3 regions of the Micromonospora sp. HB375 genome follow, and region 2 is predicted to be linked to each of the others. Evidence: riboswitches for the same ligand, from Rfam matches in the RefSeq annotation. Region 2 holds a riboswitch; each other region holds the start of a gene.
What was found. A riboswitch is a leader RNA that binds a small molecule or an ion and turns the genes downstream of it on or off. The one in region 2 is predicted to bind cobalamin.
Positions count from the first base shown of each region.

Region 1: another riboswitch for cobalamin. It lies ahead of J3R08_RS08880 (ABC transporter substrate-binding protein); the one in region 2 lies ahead of J3R08_RS20345 (peptidase).
Region 3: another riboswitch for cobalamin. It lies ahead of J3R08_RS18850 (ribonucleoside-diphosphate reductase subunit alpha); the one in region 2 lies ahead of J3R08_RS20345 (peptidase).

Region 1 covers NZ_JAGGJO010000001.1:1,878,853-1,886,713, forward strand. The annotation lists gene J3R08_RS08865 (FG-GAP-like repeat-containing protein) at 1-98, shown strand, start outside; gene J3R08_RS08870 (N-acetylmuramoyl-L-alanine amidase) at 119-2,188, shown strand; partial or broken gene J3R08_RS08875 (MFS transporter) at 2,413-2,652, opposite strand; cobalamin riboswitch at 3,241-3,425, shown strand; gene J3R08_RS08880 (ABC transporter substrate-binding protein) at 3,467-4,450, shown strand; gene J3R08_RS08885 (iron ABC transporter permease) at 4,495-5,514, shown strand; gene J3R08_RS08890 (ABC transporter ATP-binding protein) at 5,514-6,272, shown strand; gene J3R08_RS31910 (hypothetical protein) at 6,506-6,913, shown strand; partial or broken gene J3R08_RS31915 (cobyric acid synthase CobQ) at 6,871-7,065, shown strand; gene J3R08_RS08905 (cobalt-precorrin-6A reductase) at 7,197-7,861, shown strand, end outside.
Region 2 covers NZ_JAGGJO010000001.1:4,491,042-4,497,857, forward strand. The annotation lists gene J3R08_RS20340 (hypothetical protein) at 1-322, opposite strand, end outside; gene J3R08_RS20345 (peptidase) at 391-1,434, opposite strand; cobalamin riboswitch at 1,532-1,668, opposite strand; gene J3R08_RS20350 (alkaline phosphatase PhoX) at 1,870-3,030, opposite strand; gene J3R08_RS20355 (Ig-like domain-containing protein) at 3,245-4,876, opposite strand; gene metE (5-methyltetrahydropteroyltriglutamate--homocysteine S-methyltransferase) at 5,000-6,816, opposite strand, start outside.
Region 3 covers NZ_JAGGJO010000001.1:4,097,622-4,105,482, forward strand. The annotation lists gene J3R08_RS18835 (acyl-CoA thioesterase) at 1-146, shown strand, start outside; gene J3R08_RS18840 (LysE family translocator) at 150-776, shown strand; gene J3R08_RS18845 (PrsW family glutamic-type intramembrane protease) at 812-1,639, opposite strand; cobalamin riboswitch at 1,760-1,976, shown strand; gene J3R08_RS18850 (ribonucleoside-diphosphate reductase subunit alpha) at 2,089-4,485, shown strand; gene J3R08_RS18855 (ribonucleotide-diphosphate reductase subunit beta) at 4,476-5,504, shown strand; gene J3R08_RS18860 (MFS transporter) at 5,526-6,761, opposite strand; gene J3R08_RS18865 (condensation domain-containing protein) at 6,800-7,861, opposite strand, start outside.

The DNA of each region.
Region 1 (7,861 bases), 2.6 Mb from region 2:
CGAACGACGTCTACGTGGCCCTGTCCACCGGCACCACGTTCGGTGCCAGCAGCAAATGGCACGACTACTTCGGCCTCACCGGTGAGGTGACGCTGTGACGCCAGGATGGGAGGCCCCCGTGGCCGGAACACGACGGAGACGGCGGCGCGCCGGCGTCGCCCTGCTGGTGGCGGCGCTCGCCGGCGCGGTCGCGGTGCAGCCCGCGCCGGTGTCCGCGACGCCGCCGGGCCGTACCGCGCTGGACGCCGCCTTCGTGCGGGCGGCGCAGGAGTACGACGTGCCCCGGGACGTCCTGGTAGCGGTCGGCTACGGCGAGTCCCGCCTGGACGGGCACGGCGGCGAGCCGAGCCAGGCCAACGGCTACGGGGTGATGCACCTGGTGAGCAACCCGGTCCGGCACAGCCTGGAACGGGCGGCGGCGTTGACCGGTGAGCCGGTCGCGCGTCTGAAGACCGTCACGCCGGCGAACATCCGCGGCGGCGCGGCAGTGCTGCGCGAGCTGGCCGACGCCGAGGGGCTGACCGCGCGGGACCGGGACCGGGTCACCGCCTGGTATCCGGTGGTGGCGCGGTACGGCGGCGCGGCCGACGACGCCACCGCCCGCCTGTACGCGGACGGGATCTACGAGCTGGTGCAGCAGGGCATCCCAGGCGCGGTGCCGGTCCGGGCGTACCGGGTCGAGCCGGAGCGCGGCCGCTACGCCGCGGTTCCCCCCGCCGGCACGGCGCCCCGTACGCTCGCAGCCGTGCCGGAGTATCCGGCGGCGCGGTGGGTCGCCGCGAACGGCGCGAACTACGGCATCGGGCGGTCCAGCCGGATCACCACTGTGATCCTCCACGTCACCCAGGGCTCGTACGCCGGGACGGTCAGCTGGTTCCAGAGCCCGTCGTCCGGCGTCAGCGCCCACTACGTGGTGAAGTCCAGCAACGGCGAGATCACCCAGATGGTCCGCGAGGGCGACACCGCGTACCACGCCCGGTCCGGCAACGCGTACGGCGTCGGCATCGAGCACGAGGGGTACGTCGACAACCCGGCCTGGTTCACCGACGCGATGTACCGTTCCTCGGCCGCGCTGACCCGCTACCTGTGCGACAAGTACGGCATCCCGAAGAACCGCACCGGCATCAAGGGGCACAACGAGATCCCGGGTAACGACCACACCGACCCGGGACCGAACTGGAACTGGAACTACTACCTCTCGCTGGTGAACCAGGGTGGCGGGGGCCCGACCGCCCGCTATTTCGGTGGTTCGCCGACGGATTTCACCGGTGACGGCCGGGACGACGTGGTCGCGTTCACCCACGGTGCGCTGGCCGACGCGTATGTGGCCACGTCGACGGGTTCGTCGTTCGCGGGCACGTCGGTGAAGTGGCACGACTGGTTCGCCCTGCCCGGAGAGACCCCCCTGACCGGCGACGTCAACGGCGACGGACGCGACGACGCCATCGTGTTCACCCACGGCACCACCGCCGACGTCCACGTCGCCCTGTCCACCGGCACATCCTTCGCCGCATCCGCGAAATGGCACGACTGGTTCGCCCCCGGCACCGAAGTCCCCGCCGTCGGCGACGTCAACGGCGACGGCCGCGACGACATCATCACCTTCACCCACGACACCGACGCCGACGTCTACGTCGCCCTGTCCACCGGCACCTCCTTCACCGGCACCGCCGTGAAATGGCACGACTACTTCTCCATCGCCGGGGAGTTCCCCGCCCTCGGCGACGTCAACGGCGACGGCCGCGACGACCTCATCACCTTCACCCAAGGCCCCGCCACCGCCGCCGACGTCATCGTCGCCCTGTCCACCGGCAACGGCTTCGGGGCACCGCAGAAATGGCACGACCTGTTCGCCGTCGGCGCCGAGCAGCCCCGGGTGGGCGACATCAACGGCGACGGCAAGGATGACATCGTCACCTTCACCTGCAACACCGACGCCGACGTCTACGCCGCCACCTCCACCGGCACCACCTTCGCCGGAACCACGATCAAGTGGCACGACTTCTTCTGCCTAACCGGCGAGTTCCCCTACCTCGCCGACACCAACGGCGACGGCAAAGACGACCTCATCGTCTTCACCAAAAGCACCACAAACGACATCTACGTCGCACTCTCCACCGGCACCACCTTCGCCCCCAGCACCAAATGGCACGACTACTTCGGCCTCACCAGCGAAACCACACTCTGAGCCCGACGGCGAGCGACGCCGGCCCGGATCGGGACCGGCGTCGCTCGCCGTCCACCTACCGCTCCACCACGTTGCGCGAGCTGGAGGCAGGCCTGACCGACGGGCTGGCCTTCGCTGCCGCGCTCACGTTGCTGGTCGTGGCGGGCTGTCGCGGTGCGGCTGCGGCAGCGGCGTCACCTGCGCCTGGCCACCTGACCGGCGGGGACGTGGGCGGAACCCGGGGAGACGATCGCGGTCAGGCCGGCGGTGGACAGCGTCGCCCCGCCCAGGTCGAGGCGTCCACCGGCCGGGTCCCGCGATTCCGGGACCAGTAGCCGGCCGGCGAGCAGGCAGATCACCACGATCGGGACGTTCACCAGGAAGATTGCACCCCAGGGCAGGTGAGCCAGGACGAGTCCGCCGATTGGTGGCCCGGCGGCGAAGCCCAGCGCACTGGTCGCCGCCCAGATGCCGATCGCCGGGGACCAGCAACAACATCTTCCCGCTCGTCCCCGGCGTGGACGGCGTGGTACGCGACGAGAAGGGCAACGTCCGCTGCGTGGTCCTGCACGATACGCCCCTTGGAACCTTCGCCGAACGCACCCTGATCGACCCTCGCGCAGCGTGGTTCTACCCGACGGCGTGGACCCGGTGCGGATCGCCACCGCCATGAACCCGGGCGATGTCATCCTGGATCGCGCTGACGCGCCGCATCAACTTCACCGCGGGCCAGCGCGTCCTTGTCCTCGGCGCCGTCGGCAACGCAGGTCGGATGGCGATCCAGATCGCGAAGTACCGTGCTCGCTCGTCGAGCTCTTCGACGTCTGCATCGCCGGCCTCATGCCCACGACCGAGGAGCCGGTCGCCGGCGGACGTGGCCTCGCACCTGCGCTCACGTATTGCTGCTCAGCCTCAGCCACGGCGCTCACTGTCGATCACGTGCCCTCGCCCAGCCACCGCGCACGAGAAAGGAGCCGGATGGGTTGCGGGCCGACAGCCACGCCGAGGCCGGTCCGGCGCGTCGGATTTCCCACAGCGGGTGCCCGGACCGGATCCGCGGCGAGCGCGGGCCGTTATGGTGGGGACGCCGTGGTGTTCGGGAAGCCGGTGTGATGCCGGCGCGGCCCTCGCCACTGTGATCGGGAGACCGTCGGCCCTCGTCGTTTCGCGAGGTCACTGGGCAGAGATGCCTGGGAAGGCCGGCCGGCGGTTGCTTGTCCCGTCAGCCAGGAGACCGGCCACGGCACGTTCGTCCCCGTCCACGAGGTGTTGGAAGGCGGTCCCGCTGTGCGGTTCCCCATGCCCTGGCGCGTTGCCGCGCCGTTGTTGCTGTCCACTGTGCTGCTCACCGGCTGCGGCGCCGATGCCAAGCCTGCTGCCGCACCACCGGCGGTGTCCGCTGGACCGGTCGCGGTGACCAACTGCGGCACCCCGGTGACCATCGCGGCGCCACCGATGCGGGTCGTCACCATGAACCAGGCCGCCACGGAGATCATGCTGGCCCTGGGCCTGCAAGATCGGATGATCGGCACGGCCTACCTCGACGACGCGATCCTGCCCGCCTACGCGGACGCCTACGCGAAGATCCCGGTGCTGGCCAAGGAGTACCCGACCAAGGAGAAGCTGCTCGAGGCTGAACCCGATTTCGTGTACGCGTCGTACAACAGCGCGTTCGGTGACGAGGGGGTCGGTGACCGCGCCGACTGGCAGAAACTCGGCGTCGGCACCTACATCTCCCCTGCCGGGTGCCCGGCGCAGACCCGGCAGGCGAAGCTCGCCATCGGCGACGTGTTCACCGAGATCCGCGAGCTCGCGGCGATCTTCGGGGTGAGCGACCGCGGCGAGAAGCTGATCGCCGACCACGAGGGCCGCATCGCCACGGCCGCAGGCACCGCCCGCAACGTGAAGGTCATGTGGTGGGACGGCGGCAGCGACGCCCCGAGCGTCGGCGCCTGCTGCGGCGCCCCCAACATGATCATGTCGGCGGCCGGGGTCACCAACGCCTTCGCCGACCTCACCGGCAGCTGGGGCGACACAAGCTGGGAGACCGTCACCGACCGCAACCCCGAGGTCATCGTGCTCGTCGACGCGAGCTGGGATCCCGCCGCGCAGAAGAAGACCTTCCTCGCCGGGCACCGCACCCTCAAGGACCTGCCCGCGGTCAAACAGCAGTGGTACGTGGTGATCCCGTTCTCGTCAACCACGGCCGGTGTCCGCAACGTCCTCGGCGTCGAAGCCCTCGCCCAGGGCATCGCCGCGCTGCCGTCCGGGGTCCCGAGCTGACCGCCGTCACCACCCGGCCCGCCCCGGTGCGCACCCACCGCCCGGTGCGGGCGGTCGGCCTGGCCGCGCTCGTGCTGGCTCTGGTCGCCGGTCTGGTGCTGTCGGTGGCCGTCGCGGTCACCATCGGCCCGGCCGACCTGACTGTCGGGACGGTGTGGACGGTCGTCGCCGGCCACCTGGGACTCGCGAACTCGGACGTGCCGCTGCTGCGCGACCACATCGTCTGGGACCTACGTTTGCCCCGGGTTCTCGGCGCCGCCACGGTGGGGGCGGGCCTGGCCGCGGCCGGTGCGGTCATGCAGACCGTCACCCGCAATCCCCTGGCGGACCCGTACCTGCTCGGGGTCTCCTCAGGGGCGTCGCTGGGCGCGGTCCTGGTGGTCGTGGCCGGCATCGGTAGTGGCGTAGCCGCGCTGACCGGCGGCGCCTTCCTCGGCGCCCTTGTCGCGTTCCTGCTGGTCGTGGGCCTGGCCGGGAGGTTCGGGGCATTGTCGCCGACGCGCGTGGTGCTGACCGGGGTCGCGGTGGGACAACTGTGCGCGGCACTGACCTCTTTCGTGATCATCTGGGTGGCCGACCCGCACGCCACGCAGAGCATCACGTTCTGGCTGTCCGGGTCAATGGCCCGCGCCGACTGGACGGCCCTGGGCTGGGCGGTACCGGTGCTGGTCGTGGTGCTGGCGGTGGTCGGCTGGCACGCCCGTACCCTCAACGCCTTCGCCTTCGGTGAGGAGGCCGCCGCGAGCCTCGGCGTCGAGGTGAACCGGCTGCGGTGGCTGCTGCTGGTCGGCACCGCCCTGCTGACCGCCGTGCTGGTCGCGGTCAGCGGCGCGATCGGGTTCGCCGGGCTGATCCTCCCGCACGCCGCCCGCCTGATCACCGGACCGGACCACCGGCGGCTGCTACCGGTCGCCGTGCTCGCCGGCGCCATCTTCCTGACCTGGGTCGACACCGCCGCCCGCACCGTCTTCGAACCGCGTGAGCTGCCGGTCGGGGTGCTGACGGCACTGGTCGGGGTGCCGGCGTTCTTCCTGATCCTGCGCCGCCGGGAGGTACGCGGCTGATGCTTCAGATCTCCGACGTCTCGTGGGCGGTGCCCGCCGCCCGCATCCTCGACCACGTCACCGGCACCGTCCCGGCGGGCAGCCTGGTCGGGCTGCTCGGCCCGAACGGCTCCGGCAAGACCACCCTGCTGCGGGCCGTCGCCGCCCTGGTGCGCCCGGATACCGGCAACATCACACTCGCAGGCGACGACGTGACTCGGCTGCGGCGCCTTGCCCTGGCCCGGCGCATCGCGTTGCTGGCCCAGCACGCCGAGACCGACCTCGACCTGACCGTCCGCGACGTGGTCCTGCTCGGCCGCATCCCGCACCGCCGGACCCGCTGGTCCGACACCGGCAGCGACCATGCCGCCGCGGTCGAGGCACTGGGCCGGGTCGACCTGGCCGGGTTCGCCGACCGTAAGTGGCAGACCCTGTCCGGTGGGGAACGCCAGCGCGTCCAGCTCGCCCGCGCGCTGGCCCAGGAGCCGGAACTGCTGCTGCTCGACGAACCCACCAACCACCTCGACATCGGCCACCAGCTTCAGCTGCTGCACCTGGTCCGCCGATCGCAGGTCACCGCCCTCGCCGCGCTGCACGACCTCAACCTGGCCGTCATGTTCTGCGACACCGTCGTCGTGCTGCACCACGGCCGGGTCGTCGCCGCGGGACCACCCGCACGGGTGCTCACCCCGGCGCTGCTCGCCGACGTGTACGGCGTCGACGCAGACGTGCGGGTTCACGACGGGCGGACCGTCATTGAGTTCCGGCCGCCGTCATGACCCGGCACGTGCTGCCGGTGCCCGGTCGGTCACCCACCACGCTGGCCACGACACGATCCACCAGCTCGCCGAGCAGATGGCCGCGCGTCTGGGCGTATTCGTGCACAGGTGTTTCCTCGACGGCGCGAAACCGTTTGCTGCACGCGGCGCTCGACGCGGCCACCGGTTCACTGGTCGGACGTGACCCGGCGGTTCGACGCGCCCCGCGCCGGCAACCCGATCATCCTGGCACGATGACCGAGGCCGGCGCTGGGCCGGCGTTCCTCGCGGCGCAGCAGGCGGCGGGAGTCATTGCGGCCAGACACCGCGGTGCCTTCGCCGGCGCCGAGGAACTGCTGGGCGCCATCGGCGACGAGACCGTGCGCACCCGGGTTTCATGCTGCTCGCCGAACTCGCCCTTGGCCCTGGTCCAGTCACAGACAGGGCAGAGCATGGACGAACTCGTCCATGAGGTCACGTTGCTGATGGCCGAAGTGGTGGGCAGCGTCGGACACCAGCCCGGGCTGGACCTCGCCCACGCCGAGCCCGGCGGTCCGGCGGATGGACAGCAGGCGATACTGGGGCGGTGGAAGGACAGGCTCGCCGAACCGGGCGGCTCATGGTGGCGGGCACGACGTCGGACGCGGGCAAGAGCCGGGTGACGACCGCGTTGTGCCGGGCGTTCGCACGGCGCGGTGTTCGGGTCGCTCCGTTCAAGGCACGGAACATGGCGAACAATTCGATGGCGTGTGCGGGTGGGGCGGAGATCGGCCATGCTCAGTGGGTGCAGGCGCTGGCGGCGGGCGCAGAGCCGGCCCGGCAGGCCCGGCTGGATCTGCTCGCCGACCTGGCGGAGAAACACCTGGAGGTCGACGCGCTGCTGAACCTAGCCGAGCGGGGCGCTCCCGCGGCGCCGGTGATCGGACCCTACGCGTGAGGATTCTCGTGCTCGGTGGGACGGGCGAGGCCCGCGCGCTGGCGGCCTCGCTCGTCGACGACGGTGCCGTGGTCGTGACCTCACTGGCGGGGCGGGTCGCGCGTCCCCGGCTGCCGGTGGGGCAGGTCCGCGTCGGTGGCTTCGGCGGGATCGCAGGACTGGCCGCGTACCTGGCGGAGACCCGGGTGCGTGCCGTGGTCGACGCGACGCACCCGTTCGCGGAGAAGATCAGCGCCAACGCGGCGGCGGCGTGCCCGGCCGCCGGGGTTCCCCTGCTCCGTTTGGAACGGCCCGGCTGGGCCGCTCGCCCCGAGGCGTCGGCCTGGTACTGGGCCGGTGACCACAGTGAAGCTGCCCGGGTGGCGGCCGGTCTGGGCGACCGGCCGTTCCTCACCGTCGGACGGCAGTCGCTGGCGCACTTCGTCGAACCGTTGCGCCGGCACGCGTGCCTGGTTCGCGTGGTGGACGAGCCCGACATCGTCCTGCCGGTGTCGTGGAAGCTGCTGCGCAGCCGCGGTCCCTACACCCTCGCGCACGAGCGGGAGGTGATGGCGGGCACGGACGTTCTAGTTACCAAGGACTCCGGCGGTGACCACACGGTCGCGAAGCTGGAGGTCGCCGCCGAGCGGGCGATGCCGGTCGTGATCGTGCGCCGCGCCGGGCCGCCGGCCGG
Region 2 (6,816 bases):
ACGACCAGTACGCGGTGGCCGGCGGGGTGTTGACGCACGGCTCGGTCGCGGCGGTGGGCTTGCCGTTGATCCGGCAGACGAAGGCCAGGCCCCAGCGGGCGGTGCCGGTGACGGTGAAGCCGGCGGCCTGAAGCGCGGCCAGGCCGGTGGCCGGATCGCCCGGCGCACAGGCGACCTGGACGCCGCCGCCGAGCGCGGCGAAGTCGACGACCACAGTGACTCCCGAGGTGCCGGCGCAGGCGGCGGCGTGCGCCGACCGGGGCGCGGGTTCGACTGCGGTCAGCGCGACGCCGGCCACGACGGCGGCCAGCAGGCCGGCCATCCAGGTGCGGGCGGTGGGACGGTGACGGAACACGGGTCCTCCTGTGATCGGGTGAGCGGCGAGGCGGTTCACGGGCAGGCGAGCACCGGTGCGCCGGGGTCGGCGCCGGCGGCGGACAGACGGGCGTACCCGACCCCGGTGAGACCGAGGACGGCCTGGGCGGTGGCCCGGGGCGCGGTGGCCGGGTCGAAGCCGCCACCGTCGAAGTCGACAGCGCCCCGGTCGGCGGGCGCCCCGGCGCAGCCGACCTGGAGTCCGGCGAGGAACGCCCGGGACCGCGCCCAGGCCGGCAGCCGGTGACCGTCGCGCAGGGCCTGCGCGGCGAGGCCGGTGCTGTTGGCGTTCGGTGTGCCGGCCGCATTGGCGAAGCCGCCGTCGGCACGCTGAACGGACACCAGCCAGCGCAGCCCGGCGGCGGCGTCGGCCGGACGGTCCGCGGCGCGCAGCGCCTGCGTCACGAGCGCGGTGGCGTCCACGTCGGACGTGCAGACCGGTTGGGCGGGCAGCAGCGGGTAGCCGCCGTCCGGGCATCGGGTGCCGGCCAGCCAGGCGGCCGCCGCCGGAGGCGCCCCGGCCGCCGTACGGTCCAGCGCCAGCAGCGCGAAGGACTGGCTGAACGCGTTGCTGTAGTCGCCATACGCGGACCGGTCGCTGAACCGGCCGGCCGGCGTCTGGAGCGAACGCAGCCGGGCGATCAGGTCCACCCCGCCGACGTCGGCCGGGTCGCCGCCGCGCACCTGCACGGCGAGGGCGAGCTTGGCGGTCGCGCCCGCGTACGCCTCGGAGACGCCGTCGCCGAGATAGCCGTCGCGGATGTCCGGCCGGGTGACCCAGGCCAGCGCGCCGGCGCCGTGGTCGTCGGCCACGCCGGCGGCGGCGAAGGCGAACACGGCGTCGAGGGTCAGCCCCTGGTCGGGGTAGGCGACACCGTCGAAGACCGCCTCGAAGCGTTCGCCGTCGACGAGTTGCCGGGCGAGCCAGCCGGCGGCGGCCTCCGGGCGGGTGAGGGCGGCGCGCCCGGGGGCGGCGACGGCCGGTGTGGTGAGGGTGAGGGCGGCGAGTACGCCGCAGAGGAGCGCGAGCAGGCGGTGCCGGCTTCGGCGGACGACCATCGGAAGCGCCTTTCCGGCCCGGCGGTCGTCGAAAGCCCGGACGACCGCAGTACGCGGGGTCGTCCGGGACTCCGACCCGTGGGCCACGACGGGTGGGGAGCGGATGCACGCGTACGACGGGTATTCGGGCTCGCCGCCGCAGAGTTCCCTGGGCGGCCTACCGTTGCGGGCCAGCGCCGGATTTCGACCGGTCTTCCCCCGCACGTACACGCGGTGGTTCAGTTGTCGCGACAGTCTGCTGTGGCCGGTGCGCCGATGTCAATGCGCCAGGAACCGGCCACGTGCCGTGACGGCCGGCGGAATCGGCGGTTTCACACCCCGACGTCGAGAGGCCGTCGTCCCGGCGCGTCCGCGTGGAGTACGCCGGTGAGGGACGCCCGGTGAGGACCGGGCGTCCCTCACCGTGTGGTCACTGCCGGCGGGACCGGGAGCCGGTCAACGGCGGAACGGACCGGTGACGCAGTAGGTGATGCCGCCGGACGACGAGCCGGTCGTGCCGCGTTGCGAGGAGAAGTACAGCCGGTCCCCCGCCGGGGTGAACGCCGGCCCGGTGATCTCCGAACCGCTCTGTCCGGTGATCCGCAGGAAGACCGAGATCTTGTCGTCCGGCGTGATCATGCAGATCTCCATGTTGCCGCCGTCCTCGGCGACGTAGAGGTCACCTGCAGTGGACCCGGTGATGTTGTCGACGCCGGTCAGCGGAGGGGCGCCCGGACTGACCAGGTTGTCGTCGTAGGCGAGCTCGTACGTGCCGGCCGCCAGGTTGACCTGCCACACGCGGTTGTCGCCCTTCGTGGTGAACCAGACGGTGTCGTCCGCGTAGTGACAGCCCTCGCCACCGTTGAACGTCTTCGCGCCGGACACCTGCTGCCGGGTCGGGGTGGGCGAGCCGTCCGGGTCGGGCACCGTGGCCCAGGTGAACGTGCCGGAGGTGGCCGTACCGGCGCGGAGGACCTGGAGGGTTCCGGCGGACAGGTCGCCCCAGGTGGCCGGCACGAAGCGGTAGAACTTGCCGTCGGTCTCGTCCTCGGTCAGGTAGACGACCCGGCGGACCGGGTCGGCCGCGGCCGCCTCGTGCTTGAACCGGCCCAGCGCGGGACGCGCCACCGCGGTCCCGCCGAGGGGGTACGTCTCGAAGACCCGGCCCAGGGACACCTCCTCGCAGGAGAGCCAGGTGTTCCACGGTGTCTTCCCACCGGCGCAGTTGTTGTTGGTGCCGGAGAGGATCCGCGACGCCCCGACCACGGCGCCGCTGGAGTTGAAGACGAGGCGTGAGGCGCCGCCACCCGCACCGGCCGACACCTCGGAGTTCGACACGTAGATCCAGCCGGTGCCGTTCGGGAACACGGCGCCGCCGTCCGGGGCGTCGTGCCAGGTGTACGACGTCCCCGGCACCGTCCGCCGGGACCGCGCGACGATCGAGCTGGTGAACCCGGCCGGCATCTGGATGCCGTTGGCGTCGGCTGCCTGAAGCCCGCCGTAGGGCCCCGCCGCGTTCTGTGCCGGGGCTCCGTACGCCGCCGACCACGCCGTGAACGGCAGGGCGACAGCGCCCGCACCGACAACAGTGGCCCGCAACATCGTTCGACGATCCATGGAACCTCCTCCGTAGGTTCCATGGATCCGACCGTGCGGAGCTTACGCACGCCGATCTGTTGGATGAACGTCGATGGACGGCTCGATGTGCGATGTCCCGCCCACGCCGACCCGGTCGAGGGGTCGTACGGGTAGGAGAGGCAGCGGCACCAACCAGCAGTGGGCGCGCGCGGCCGTCTGACCGGCCCTCCGGCCGCGACCTCCCCTCCCCCGGTCACCGGCGCAGGTGGCCGATGCCGTGCTGGTCGAGCCAGGCGACAGTCCGCGGTACGAACGTCGGCGCCCCCGGGCCGGCGCTGACGTCGGTGGCGACCAGCGGCACCTGGGCGGCGACCGGGAGCAGCGTGGACCGCCAGCAGGCCGGCGTGGCGCAGGCCGAGCGGTCGTCGACGCGCCAGGCGGCGGCCACGCTACGGCCGTCCGGGTCAGCCGGGCGATATTCCAGCCACCGGCTCAGATCGTTGCCGCCGTCGATCCCGGCGGCGAGGACCAGGTTGAACGAGCCCTGGACGCGAAGCAGGCGGATCTGCTCCTGCACGCCGAAGGGCGGCAGGCCGGTGCCCGTGCACGAGGTACCGCCGTCGCGCCAGCAGGTCCAGACCGCCGCTGGATCGGTGCCGCCGGCCGCCGGGAAGTCGTACGGCGAGATGTCGAAGACCACTGCGTTGTCGTCGCCGAACACCTCCGCCGCCGCGCTCCAGAACGTGCGGGTGGCGGAGATGTCGCTCTGCCGCAGCGACACGACGGGTGTGATGCCGGCCCGGACGAGCCGGTCGACGTACCGGGCCGCCTCGTCGAGGTAGCCGACCCGGTTCTGCCTGTCGGCAGGGCTGCCGGTGTAGGCGTAGCAGGCGTCGCTCAGCACGACCCGTACCGCGTTGACGCCGCGGGCCCGCAACGCACCTACCGATGCGTCGTCGACCGGGCCGTCCCAGTGGATCGGTCCCCATGCGCATTCGCCGGGCGCGGCCGACCGGATGATTCCACGGGGCCGGTACGGCCTCGGACTGGCTGCGACCGTGAGGATGCGGTTGCCGGACGCCTTCAGCGCAGGCGCGGCGCCGGGCGCCTGCGGCGGGAGCACCCGGACGCCGCGGACCTCGGCGGTGGCCTGGGCGCCGCTGCTGTCGTAGGCGGTGGCGGTGAGGCGGGTGCCGCTGTTCGGCGGCACGCCGCGCCAGTCGAACGCGTACGGCGCGGTGGTGTCCACGGCGAGCAGCCTGCCGCGCTCGCGGAACTCGACCCGCTCGATCCGCCGGCCGGGCGCCGCCGTGGCCTCGGCACGGATCGGGATGACGCCCGGCGCGGCGAAGAAGTCATTGGGCCGGGGCGAGGTGAGCGCCACCGACGGCCCGCCCGGCAGTGGGCTGGGCCGCGGGCTCCCCGAGGCCGGCGGCGGCGACGAGCCGGTCGGGTCGGCGCCGTCCCCGTCGCACGGCTGGCCGCTCAACACCCAGTCGGTCGGCTCGGGGTCGGCACCCTGGTAGTTGCCGCCGAACCGCACCGTCACCGAGGCGCCGGTCGGCAGCGTGGATCCCGCCGGCGGACGGAGCATGGTCATCGGATACATCTCGCCGCTGCCCAGCGTGTATCCGTCCGGCAGCCGGTCGAGGCCCATGGTGATCGTCTGACCGTTCGCCTGCCGGAACCGCAGCCACCAGTCGGTGACGGGAGCGCCCAGGTTGGTGACGGTGAGCTCGGCCCAGAAGCCGCTGGACCACTCCCGGGTGATGGTGTGGTCCACCGTGCACGCCGTCGCGGCGTAGGCCGGCCGCAGCGCCATCGTCATGGCCCCGCCGACGACGACCGCGGCTGCTGTAGCCAGCGCGAAGATCCTGCGTCGCATCACGCCCCCGTAACATCGACATACATCACTTCATGCAGCCTCGGCGCTCGGGGCACGGCCTGTCAAGGGCTGAACCGGGCCCGGGCCGGGCGGAACGGCGCGGCGTTCCGCCCGGCCGGCGGCTCAGCGTCCGCGCAGCTCGGCCGCGGCGGCGACCAGGTGCTGGAGGGACGCCTCGACCTCGGGATAGCCGCGCGTCTTGAGGCCGCAGTCGGGGTTCACCCACAGCCGCTCGGCCGGCACCGCGGCCACGGCCCGGCGCAGCGCGCCGACGACCTCGTCGTGGGACGGCACCCGGGGTGAGTGGATGTCCCAGACGCCGGGCCCCACACCCCGGCGGTATCCGAGAGCGGCGAGGTCGTCGAGGACCTCCATCCGGGAGCGGGATGCCTCGATGCTCGTGACGTCGGCGTCGAGGGCGTCGATGGCCGTGATCACCTCCCCGAACTCCGAGTAGCACAGGTGGGTGTGGATCTGGGTGTCGTCGGCGACTCCGCAGGTGGCCAGGCGGAACGCCCCGACTGCCCAGTCCAGGTACGCCTTCTGGTCCGCCCTGCGCAGTGGCAGCGTCTCACGCAGCGCCGGCTCGTCGACCTGGATGACCCGGATACCGGCTGCCTCGAGATCACGGCACTCGTCGCGCAGGGCGAGCGCGACCTGGTCCGCGGTGTCTGCCAGTGGCTGGTCGCTGCGGACGAACGACCAGGCCAGGATCGTGACCGGGCCGGTGAGCATGCCCTTGACCGGCCGGTCGGTCAGCGACTGCGCGTAGGTGGACCAGTTGACGGTCATCGGCGCCCTGCGTGCCACGTCGCCGTAGATGACGGGCGGACGCACGCATCGGGAGCCGTAGGACTGGACCCAGCCGTGTTCGGTGGCGGCGAACCCGTCCAGCTGCTCGCCGAAGTACTGGACCATGTCGTTTCGTTCCGGCTCGCCGTGCACGAGCACGTCCAGGCCCAGCCGCTCCTGGAGCCGGACGACGTGCTCGACCTCGGCGCGCATCCGCTGCGTGTAGGCGGCGGCGTCGAGACGCCCGGCCCGGTGCTCGGCACGCGCGCGGCGCAGCTCGTCGGTCTGCGGGAACGATCCGATGGTCGTGGTCGGGAGGGGCGGCAGGTTCAGCCGGGCCTGCTGTGCCGCCGCACGCTCCGGGTACGCGCCGCGCTGCCGATCCGTGGCGCGCAGCGCGGCGAGCCGACCGCGTACGGTGTCGTCGCGCCAGGCGGCAGGGGTGGGCGGCAGCGGCTCGGGCAGGGACGTGGTGCCGTTGCGCAGCGCGCGGCCGAGCCGGACGACCTCATCGACCTTCTGCCGGGCGAAGGCGAGCCGCTGACGCAGCGCCGGGTCGAGAGCGGTCTCGGCGGACAGGTCCTCCGGCACGTGCAGCAGCGAGCACGAGGTGGACACGGCGACGTGGTCGGCGAGGGCGGTGACGGCGGCACCGGCCGCCACGGCGGCCCGCAGGTCGGTACGCCAGACGTTGCGGCCGTCGACGAGGCCGGCCACGATCGTCTTGCCGCGCAGCGGTCCCGCACCGGCCAGCCGCCGCAGGTTGCCGGGCCCGGCCACCAGATCCACGCCGACCGCTTCGACCGGCGTGTCGAGCAGGGCGGGCAGCGCGTCACCGAGCTCGCCGAAATAGGTGGCGACGAAGATCGCCGGCCGCTGTTCCACCGCGCCGAGCCGGGTGTACGCCTCCCGCAGCGCGTCGATCTCGGCGGCGCTCCGGTCGGCGACGTAGGCGGGTTCGTCCAGCTGCACCCATCGCACGCCCGCCGCGGCGAGGGATCGCAGGATGCCGGCGTACACGTCGACCAGGTCGGTCAGCCGGTCGAACGGTTCGCTGCGGGCCTCGGTGGGCTTGGCCAGCAGCAGGAATGTCGCCGGCCCGACCAGCACCGGCCGGCTGTCGATTCCCAGCTCGCGGGCCTCGCGGT
Region 3 (7,861 bases), 390 kb from region 2:
TGGACGACGAGGGCCAGCCCCGGCCGGTGCCGCCGCTGCTGCCCGGCACCGACGGTGACCGGCGGCGCTACCGGGAGGCGCAGATCCGGCGCGAACACCGGCTGGCGCTGCGCCGGGCGCTGCTCGACGGCGTCGAGGAGGGCTGAGGCGTGCTCGGACTGTCGGCGGCCACGCTCGCGGGATACCTGGCCGCGATCGTGGTGCTCATGCTCACCCCCGGGCCGGACATGATGTTCGTGCTCGCCAACGCCACCCGGTACGGCGCGCGGGCCGGGGCGGTGGCGGCGCTCGGGGTCGCGGCCGGGGAGGCGGTGCACGTCGCCGCCGTGGTGGCCGGACTCGCCACCGTGATCGCCGCGTCCCCGGTGCTGTTCACCGCGATCCGGTGGGCCGGTGCGGCGTACCTGATCGTGCTGGGCCTGCGGGCGCTGCGCGGCACGGGCCGGCCCGGCGGCGCGGCGGACGGGGCGGACGGCGGCGGCGCCGGGCGGGCGTTCCGGCGCGGGCTGCTCACGAACCTGCTCAACCCGAAGATGATCCTGTTCAGCGTGGCGTTCCTGCCGCAGTTCGTCCGGCCCGACGCGGGCCCGGTGGCGGCACAGCTGGTGCTGCTCGGCGCGCTGTTCGTCGCGGTGCAGCTCACCGTGGACCTGGCTCTCGGCGTGGGCGCCGGGCGGTTCGCCCGCCGCTGGGGCGACAGCCGCTGGTCGCGGCGGGTCGACCGGCTCTGCGCTGTCGCCTTCGTCGCGCTCGGTGTCCGGCTGGCCGCCGGCTGACGCTTGCTCGACTCCAGCTCGCCGAGATGGCGGCATCAGGAGGGCTCCGACCCCGCCACCTCGGCGAGCTGGTGAGGATCACGCTCCGGCGCCCGGGGCGGGGCGGCGGGCCGCTCGCGGTCCAGGTGCAGGCGCAGCAGCACCCAGCCCAGCGACACGGCGCCGATGAACACGTACGCGGGCTGCGTGCCGAACGTGTCCCAGCAGGTGTGCAGCGTGACGGCGGCGGCGAAGGTGAGCAGGAACGCCGCCAGTCTCCGGCCACCGGGCGCGGCGGCGAACGTGAACAACGCGGCGGCGGTCAGCCCGGTCCAGGCCAGGTGCGCGGCGGGCGCGGTGAGACCGCGAACCAGCAGCGTCCGCTCGACGGCGCCGAGGTTGCCCTCCGACCCGACGAACGCGGCGAACGCATACCCCATGGTCTCCAGTGCGGCGAACCCGGCGCCGGAGGCCACGCCGATCACCAGGCCCTGCGCCGGTGACCGGTGCCGCCGCCACAGCAGCAGGATGCCGGCCGGCACGATCAGCTTCGCGGTCTCCTCGGCCAGGCCGACGAGCGCCATCGGCAGGACGCCGAGGCGGTGCAGGGTGCCGTACTCCAGCCAGCCGGCGGCGACCACGCCGACCACGCCGCCGAGAAGCGCGGCGACGCCGACGACGGAGCCGGGGACCGGGCGGCGGGCCGGCCGCCCCTGGGCGAAGGCCAGGAACGTGGCGGGCGCGACGCACGCGCCGAGCACGATCAGCGCCGGTACGAACGTGACGGTGCCGGTGCCGGACAGTGTCTCCAGCACCAGCAGGTGAAGCCCGACGCCGACGAGCAGGACCGCCACCCACGCCCAGCGGCGTCCGGTATTCCCCATACGCCGAGTATCGCGCCCGGCGGCGAACGCCGGCATCGGGGGTAGGCACTGTGGACAGTGAGATCCATGCGACACGCCCGACACGACATCTGGTGTTGCCCAACCGCCCCCACCGCCATATATGGTGGTGCCGCAGCTGGTTCGGCCGAGCCCTCCGGGGCGGGGCCGAGGCAAGAGGGAACCCGGTGGAAATCCGGGACTGCCCCGCAGCGGTGAGTGGGAACGACAGCCGTCAACAGCACTGGGCCACCGGCCTGGGAAGCGACGGCCGGTAGGCGACCGGCGACCCCGGTCGGGCCCGCGAGTCCGAAGACCTGCCAGCGCGCCGTGCGCCTCCGCGTACGGCGGCCGGAGGTCGCGCGGGACGACCGACGCCAGCAGCCGGGCCGGCCACGCCGTGCCCGTTGGCGTCTCCCGCCGTCTCCAGACGGTGACAGCGAGGAGAGGTCATGACTGTCGTGCAGGAAAGCCCGCCGTCCACCGGCGGCGGGTCCGAGGCCCGCCGGCCGGCGATGCGGGTACGCAAACGGGACGGCGACACCGAGCCGGTGGACGTCGGCAAGATCGTCCGGGCGGTCGAACGCTGGGTCGCCGACCTGGACGAGGTGGACCCGCTGCGGGTGGCCACCAAGACGATCAGCGGGCTCTACGACGGGGCGACCACCGCCGAGCTGGACCGGTTGTCGATCCAGACCGCGGCGGAGCTGATCGGCGAGGAGCCGCAGTACTCGAAGCTGGCGGCAAGGCTGCTGGCCGCGTACGTGGACAAGGAGGTCCGCGGTCAGGGCGTGGCGAGCTTCAGCCAGTCGATCGCGTACGCGCACGGGCTGGGGCTGATCGGCGACGAGACGGCCGCATTCGTCGCCCGGCACGCCCGCAAGCTCGACGACGCCGTGGACCCGGACGGCGACAGGCGGTTCGAGTACTTCGGACTGCGTACCGTGGCCGACCGCTACCTGCTGCGGCACCCGCAGTCGCGGCTGGTGGTGGAGACGCCGCAGTACTGGCTGCTGCGGGTGGCCTGCGGGCTGTCCCGCACCCCGGGCGAGGCGGTCGGCTTCTACCGGCTGATGTCCAGCCTGGCCTATCTGCCCAGCTCCCCCACGCTGTTCAACTCCGGCACCCGGCACACCCAGATGTCGTCGTGCTTCCTGGTCGACTCGCCGCGCGACGAGCTGGACTCGATCTACGAGCGCTACCACCAGGTGGCGAAGCTGTCGAAGTTCTCCGGCGGCATCGGCATCGCCTGGTCGCGGGTGCGCGGCCGGGGCGCGCTGATCCGGGGCACGAACGGCCGGTCCAACGGCATCGTGCCGTTCCTCAAGACGCTCGACGCCGGGGTGGCCGCGGTCAACCAGGGCGGCCGGCGCAAGGGCGCGGCCTGCGTCTACCTGGAGCCGTGGCACCCGGACGTGGAGGAGTTCCTGGAGCTGCGGGACAACACCGGCGAGGAGTCCCGGCGTACGCACAACCTCAACCTGGCCAACTGGATCCCGGACGAGTTCATGCGCCGGGTCGAGGCCGACGGCGAGTGGTCGCTCGTCGATCCGTCGGACGCCCCGGAGCTGCCCGACCTGTACGGGGAGGCGTTCGACGCCGCGTACCGGGCGGCGGAGAAGAACGCGGTGCGTACGGTACGGGCCCGGGACCTGTACGGGCGGATGATGCGCACGCTCGCGCAGACCGGCAACGGCTGGATGACGTTCAAGGACGCCGCGAACCGGCTGTCCAACCAGACCGGTGAGCCGGGCAACGTGATCCACCTGTCCAACCTGTGCACCGAGATCCTGGAGGTGAACGACGACGCCGAGACGGCGGTGTGCAACCTCGGCTCGGTGAACCTCGGCGCCCACGTCACCGCCGACGGGGTGGACTGGGAGCGGCTGCGCGCCACGGTCCGCACCGCTGTGGTGTTCCTCGACCGGGTGATCGACATCAACTACTACCCGGCCGAGCAGGCGGCGGCGTCGAACCCGCGCTGGCGGCCGGTCGGGCTCGGCCTGATGGGGTTGCAGGACGCGTTCTTCACGCTGCGCCTGCCGTTCGACTCCCCCGAGGCGAAGGAGCTGTCCACCCGCGTGCAGGAGGAGATCCTGCTGACCGCGCTGGAGACCTCCGCCGGGCTGGCCGAGCGGTTCGGGCCGCATCCGGCGTACCCGCAGACCCGGGCCGCGAAGGGTGACCTGCACCCGGACCTGTGGGGCGCGGAGCCGGCGCAGGCCGGACGGTGGGCGGCGCTGCGTGAGCGGATCGCCGCAGGCGGGCTGCGCAACTCGCTGCTGGTGGCGATCGCACCGACCGCCACCATCGCCTCCATCGCCGGCTGCTACGAGTGCGTCGAACCGCAGGTGTCCAACCTGTTCAAGCGCGAGACGATGTCCGGGGAGTTCCTCCAGGTCAACACGTACCTGGTGCGGGAGCTGAAGGCCCGCGGACTGTGGACGCCGCAGGTCCGCGACCGGATCAAGCGGGCCGAGGGCTCGGTGCAGGACATCACCGAGCTGCCCGCGCCGGTGCGGGAGCTGTTCCGCACCGCCTGGGAGCTGCCGCAGCGGGCGCTGATCGACCTGGCCGCCGCGCGGGCGCCGTTCGTCGACCAGTCCCAGTCGCTGAACCTGTTCCTGAGCGCGCCGACCATCGGCAAGCTGTCCTCGATGTACCTGTACGCCTGGAAGGCCGGGCTGAAGACCACCTACTACCTGCGTTCCCGTCCCGCCACCCGCATCCAGCAGGCCACCGTCGCCCCGGTGCCCGCCCCGGTGCCCGGCGTGGTCTCCGCCGTGAGCGACGACGAGGCGCTGGCCTGTTCCCTGGAGAACCCCGAGAGCTGCGAGGCATGCCAGTGACCACCACCGCACCGACCCGGCACATGCTGCTCGACCCCGGCATGGACCTGACCCTGCGGCCGATGCGCTACCCGCGCTTCTTCGACCGGTTCAAGGACGCGATCAGGAACACCTGGACGGTCGAGGAGGTGGACCTGCACTCGGACCTCGCCGACCTGGCGAAGCTGTCCCCCGCCGAACGGCACCTGGTGTCGCGGCTGGTGGCGTTCTTCGCCACCGGCGACACGATCGTCGCCAACAACCTGGTGCTCAACCTCTACCAGCACGTCAACTCGCCCGAGGGCCGGCTCTACCTGTCCCGGCAGCTGTTCGAGGAGGCGGTGCACGTCCAGTTCTACCTGAACCTGCTCGACACGTACGTGCCGGACGAGAAGGAACGGTTCGCCGCGTTCGCCGCGGTGGAGAACATCCCGTCGATCGCCCGCAAGGCCGAGTTCTGCTTCCGGTGGATCGACTCGATCTTCGAGCTGCGCGAGCTGCGGACCCGCGACGACCGGCGGGCGTTCCTGCTCAACCTGATCTGCTTCGCCGCGTGCATCGAGGGCCTGTTCTTCTACGGCGCGTTCGCCTACGTCTACTTCCTGCGGTCCCGGGGCCTGCTCAACGGGCTGGCCTCCGGCACCAACTGGGTGTTCCGGGACGAGTCCATGCACATGGCGTTCGCGTTCGACGTGGTGGAGACCGTACGCGCCGAGGAACCGGACCTGTTCGACGCCGAGATGGAGAAGCAGGTGAAGGAGATGCTGGCCGAGGCGGTGGAGTGCGAGGTGAGCTTCGCCGCGGACCTGCTGGGCCAGGGCGTGCCGGGGATGTCGCTGGCCGACATGCGCGAGTACCTCCAGCACGTGGCCGACCGGCGCCTGGCGGTGCTCGGCATCGCCCCGATGTACGGCAGCGCCAACCCGTTCGCGTTCATGGAGTTGCAGGACGTGCAGGAGCTGTCGAACTTCTTCGAGCGGCGGGTGTCGGCGTACCAGGTCGGGGTGACCGGCAGCGTCACGTTCGACGACGACTTCTGACCGCCGCCCCCGCCCCGGCCGTCACGGCCGGGGCGGGGCCGGGCTCTCGCCGGGCAGCGCCGCCGCCCGGACCCGCCCGATCAACGCCACCACGGCGAGCGCCAGCACGGCCACCACCACGAACGCGGTACGCAGGTCCAGCGCGCCGGCGAGCAGGCCGATCACCGGCGCCGCGAGCAGCGCGCCCGGCCACTGGCCCATCGCCACCACGGAGACGCCCTCGCCGGACGTGAGGCCCGGCTGCTCACCGGCGAAGCCGAGCACCGTCGGGGTCACGCACGCCAGGCCGAACCCGAGCAGTCCGAACCCGGCCATCACCGCCGCCGGATGGGGGTACGCCACCGGCAGCGCCACGCCGGCTGTCGCGACCAGCGCGGACAGCCGGACGAAGCGGATCCGCCCGACCCGGCCGGCCAGCCGGTCGCCGAACAGCCGGGCGACGGTCGCGGCCAGCGAGAGACAGGTGTACGTGGCCGCGGCGAGCACCGCCGTGGCGCCGGCCACCTCGGTCGCGTACAGCGCGCTCCACTGGGCGCCGGCCATCTCGATGAACGAGGCGAGGAAGGCGATCACCGCGAGCAGCAGCAGTTGCGGGGTGAACCGGTCACGCAGCCGGCGCCGCGCCTCGCCGTCCTTGGTCTCCTGGCGGGGCGTGTCGGGCAGCCAGCGGTGCGTGGCGATCAGCAGCGCGCCCAGCAGGACACTGGTGACGGCCATCTGCGCCGACGGGGACATCCCGATCGCCGCGGCCCCGGTGCCGCAGAGGCCGCCGACCAGCATGCCGATGCTGAAGCCCGCGTGGAACGTGGACAGGATGGGCCGCCCGTACCGCTTCTGCACCTCGACCGACTGGGCGTTCATCGGCGTGGCCAGCAGGTTCGCCGCGAAGCCCCAGACCGCGAGGCCGCCGACCAGCGCCACCACAGTGGTGGACGCGGCCAGCAGCGGCGCGTTGAGCAGGATCAGCGCGGCCCCGGCCAGCGCCAGCCGGCGGGTGTTGATCCGGCTGATCAGCACCGCCACCACGACCAGGGAGACCAGCTCCCCCGCGTTCGTGGCGATGTTCGCCAGGCCCCAGCCGGTGTTGCCGACCCCTACCGCGTCCCGCACCTCCGGCACGCGGGCCGACCACCCGCCGATGGCCAGGCCCATGATGACGAAGAGCAGCGCCACCGACCAGCGGGCCCGTACGGCCGAGCGGGGCACCGGCGGCGCGGGCTGCTCCGTCGTGTGCTGGTTCGTCGAGGTGTCCGTCATGGTCGTCGTACCTCTCTGGGATCGGTCCGTCGGAACTCCTACCCGATCGCGTGGTCGAGGAAGCACGCACCGTCAGGAAGGCGTACCCGTTCCGGTGTGGTGCCGGGGTCGGTGACGAGCGCCGAGACCACCGCGACGTAGTCGTCGATCAGCCCGCGTACCAGGTCGTCGCCGAAGACACCCCGGTTGCGGATCACCACGCCGCCGGCCCGGTCGTCGTCCACCACGACGATCGGTGAACCCCGCTTGACCCAGACGGGCAGACATTCGGGCGGCACGTCCGCGGCGACCACGGGCGGCGGCGTGCCGGGCGCGGCCCGGGCGGTGATGTCGACCGGCTCCACCCGCAGGTCCGGGCAGTGCAGCACCGGCGACGCCGACGCGGCGGACTGGAACCAGGCGTCGAACAGGTGGTTGTCCGGCCAGGGGCGGATCGCCGCGAAGCCGGGACGGACCGCCCGGGCCAGCCGGTGGTACGCGGTGGCGTGCGCGACGGCCCCGGCCAGCGAGGCGTGCGCGGCGCCGACCACAGCGCTCATCGGCGCGTCCGGCGCGACGTCGACCGGCAGGTAGACGTTGTTGGTGAACTGCCCGACGAGCTGCCGGGACAGCGGGCTCTCCCGGCCCAGCGTGGTGGTGCCCAGCACCACCCGGGACCGGCCGGCCCGCCGCGACAGCAGCACCAGGTACGCGGCGAGCAGCAGCACGTACGGGCTGGTGCGGGCCCGCCGTGCGGCCGGGCGCAGCCGCGCGGTGATCTCGGGCGGGAACGCGAAGCGGGTGGCCACCTCGGCGCTGAGCGCGACGTCCGGCGCCGGCGGCGCCGCCGGGAACAGCTGGTACGGCTCCACCGGCCGCAGCCGGTCCCGCCAGTACGCGGCCCGGGCGGCGGCGTCGACACCGTTGCCGGACTGCTCCGCCTCCTGGAGCGCGGCGAGCGCGGCCGGGTCCACGCCCAGCGGCGGCTGCGGGTCGGCCGCGCCGAGCCGGGCCGTGTACGCGTGGCACAGGTCCTCCACCACGACGCGGCACGACCAGCCGTCGGAGACCATGTGGAAGAAGCAGAGCGCGAGCACGTGCTCGGTCGCGGAGAGCCGGAC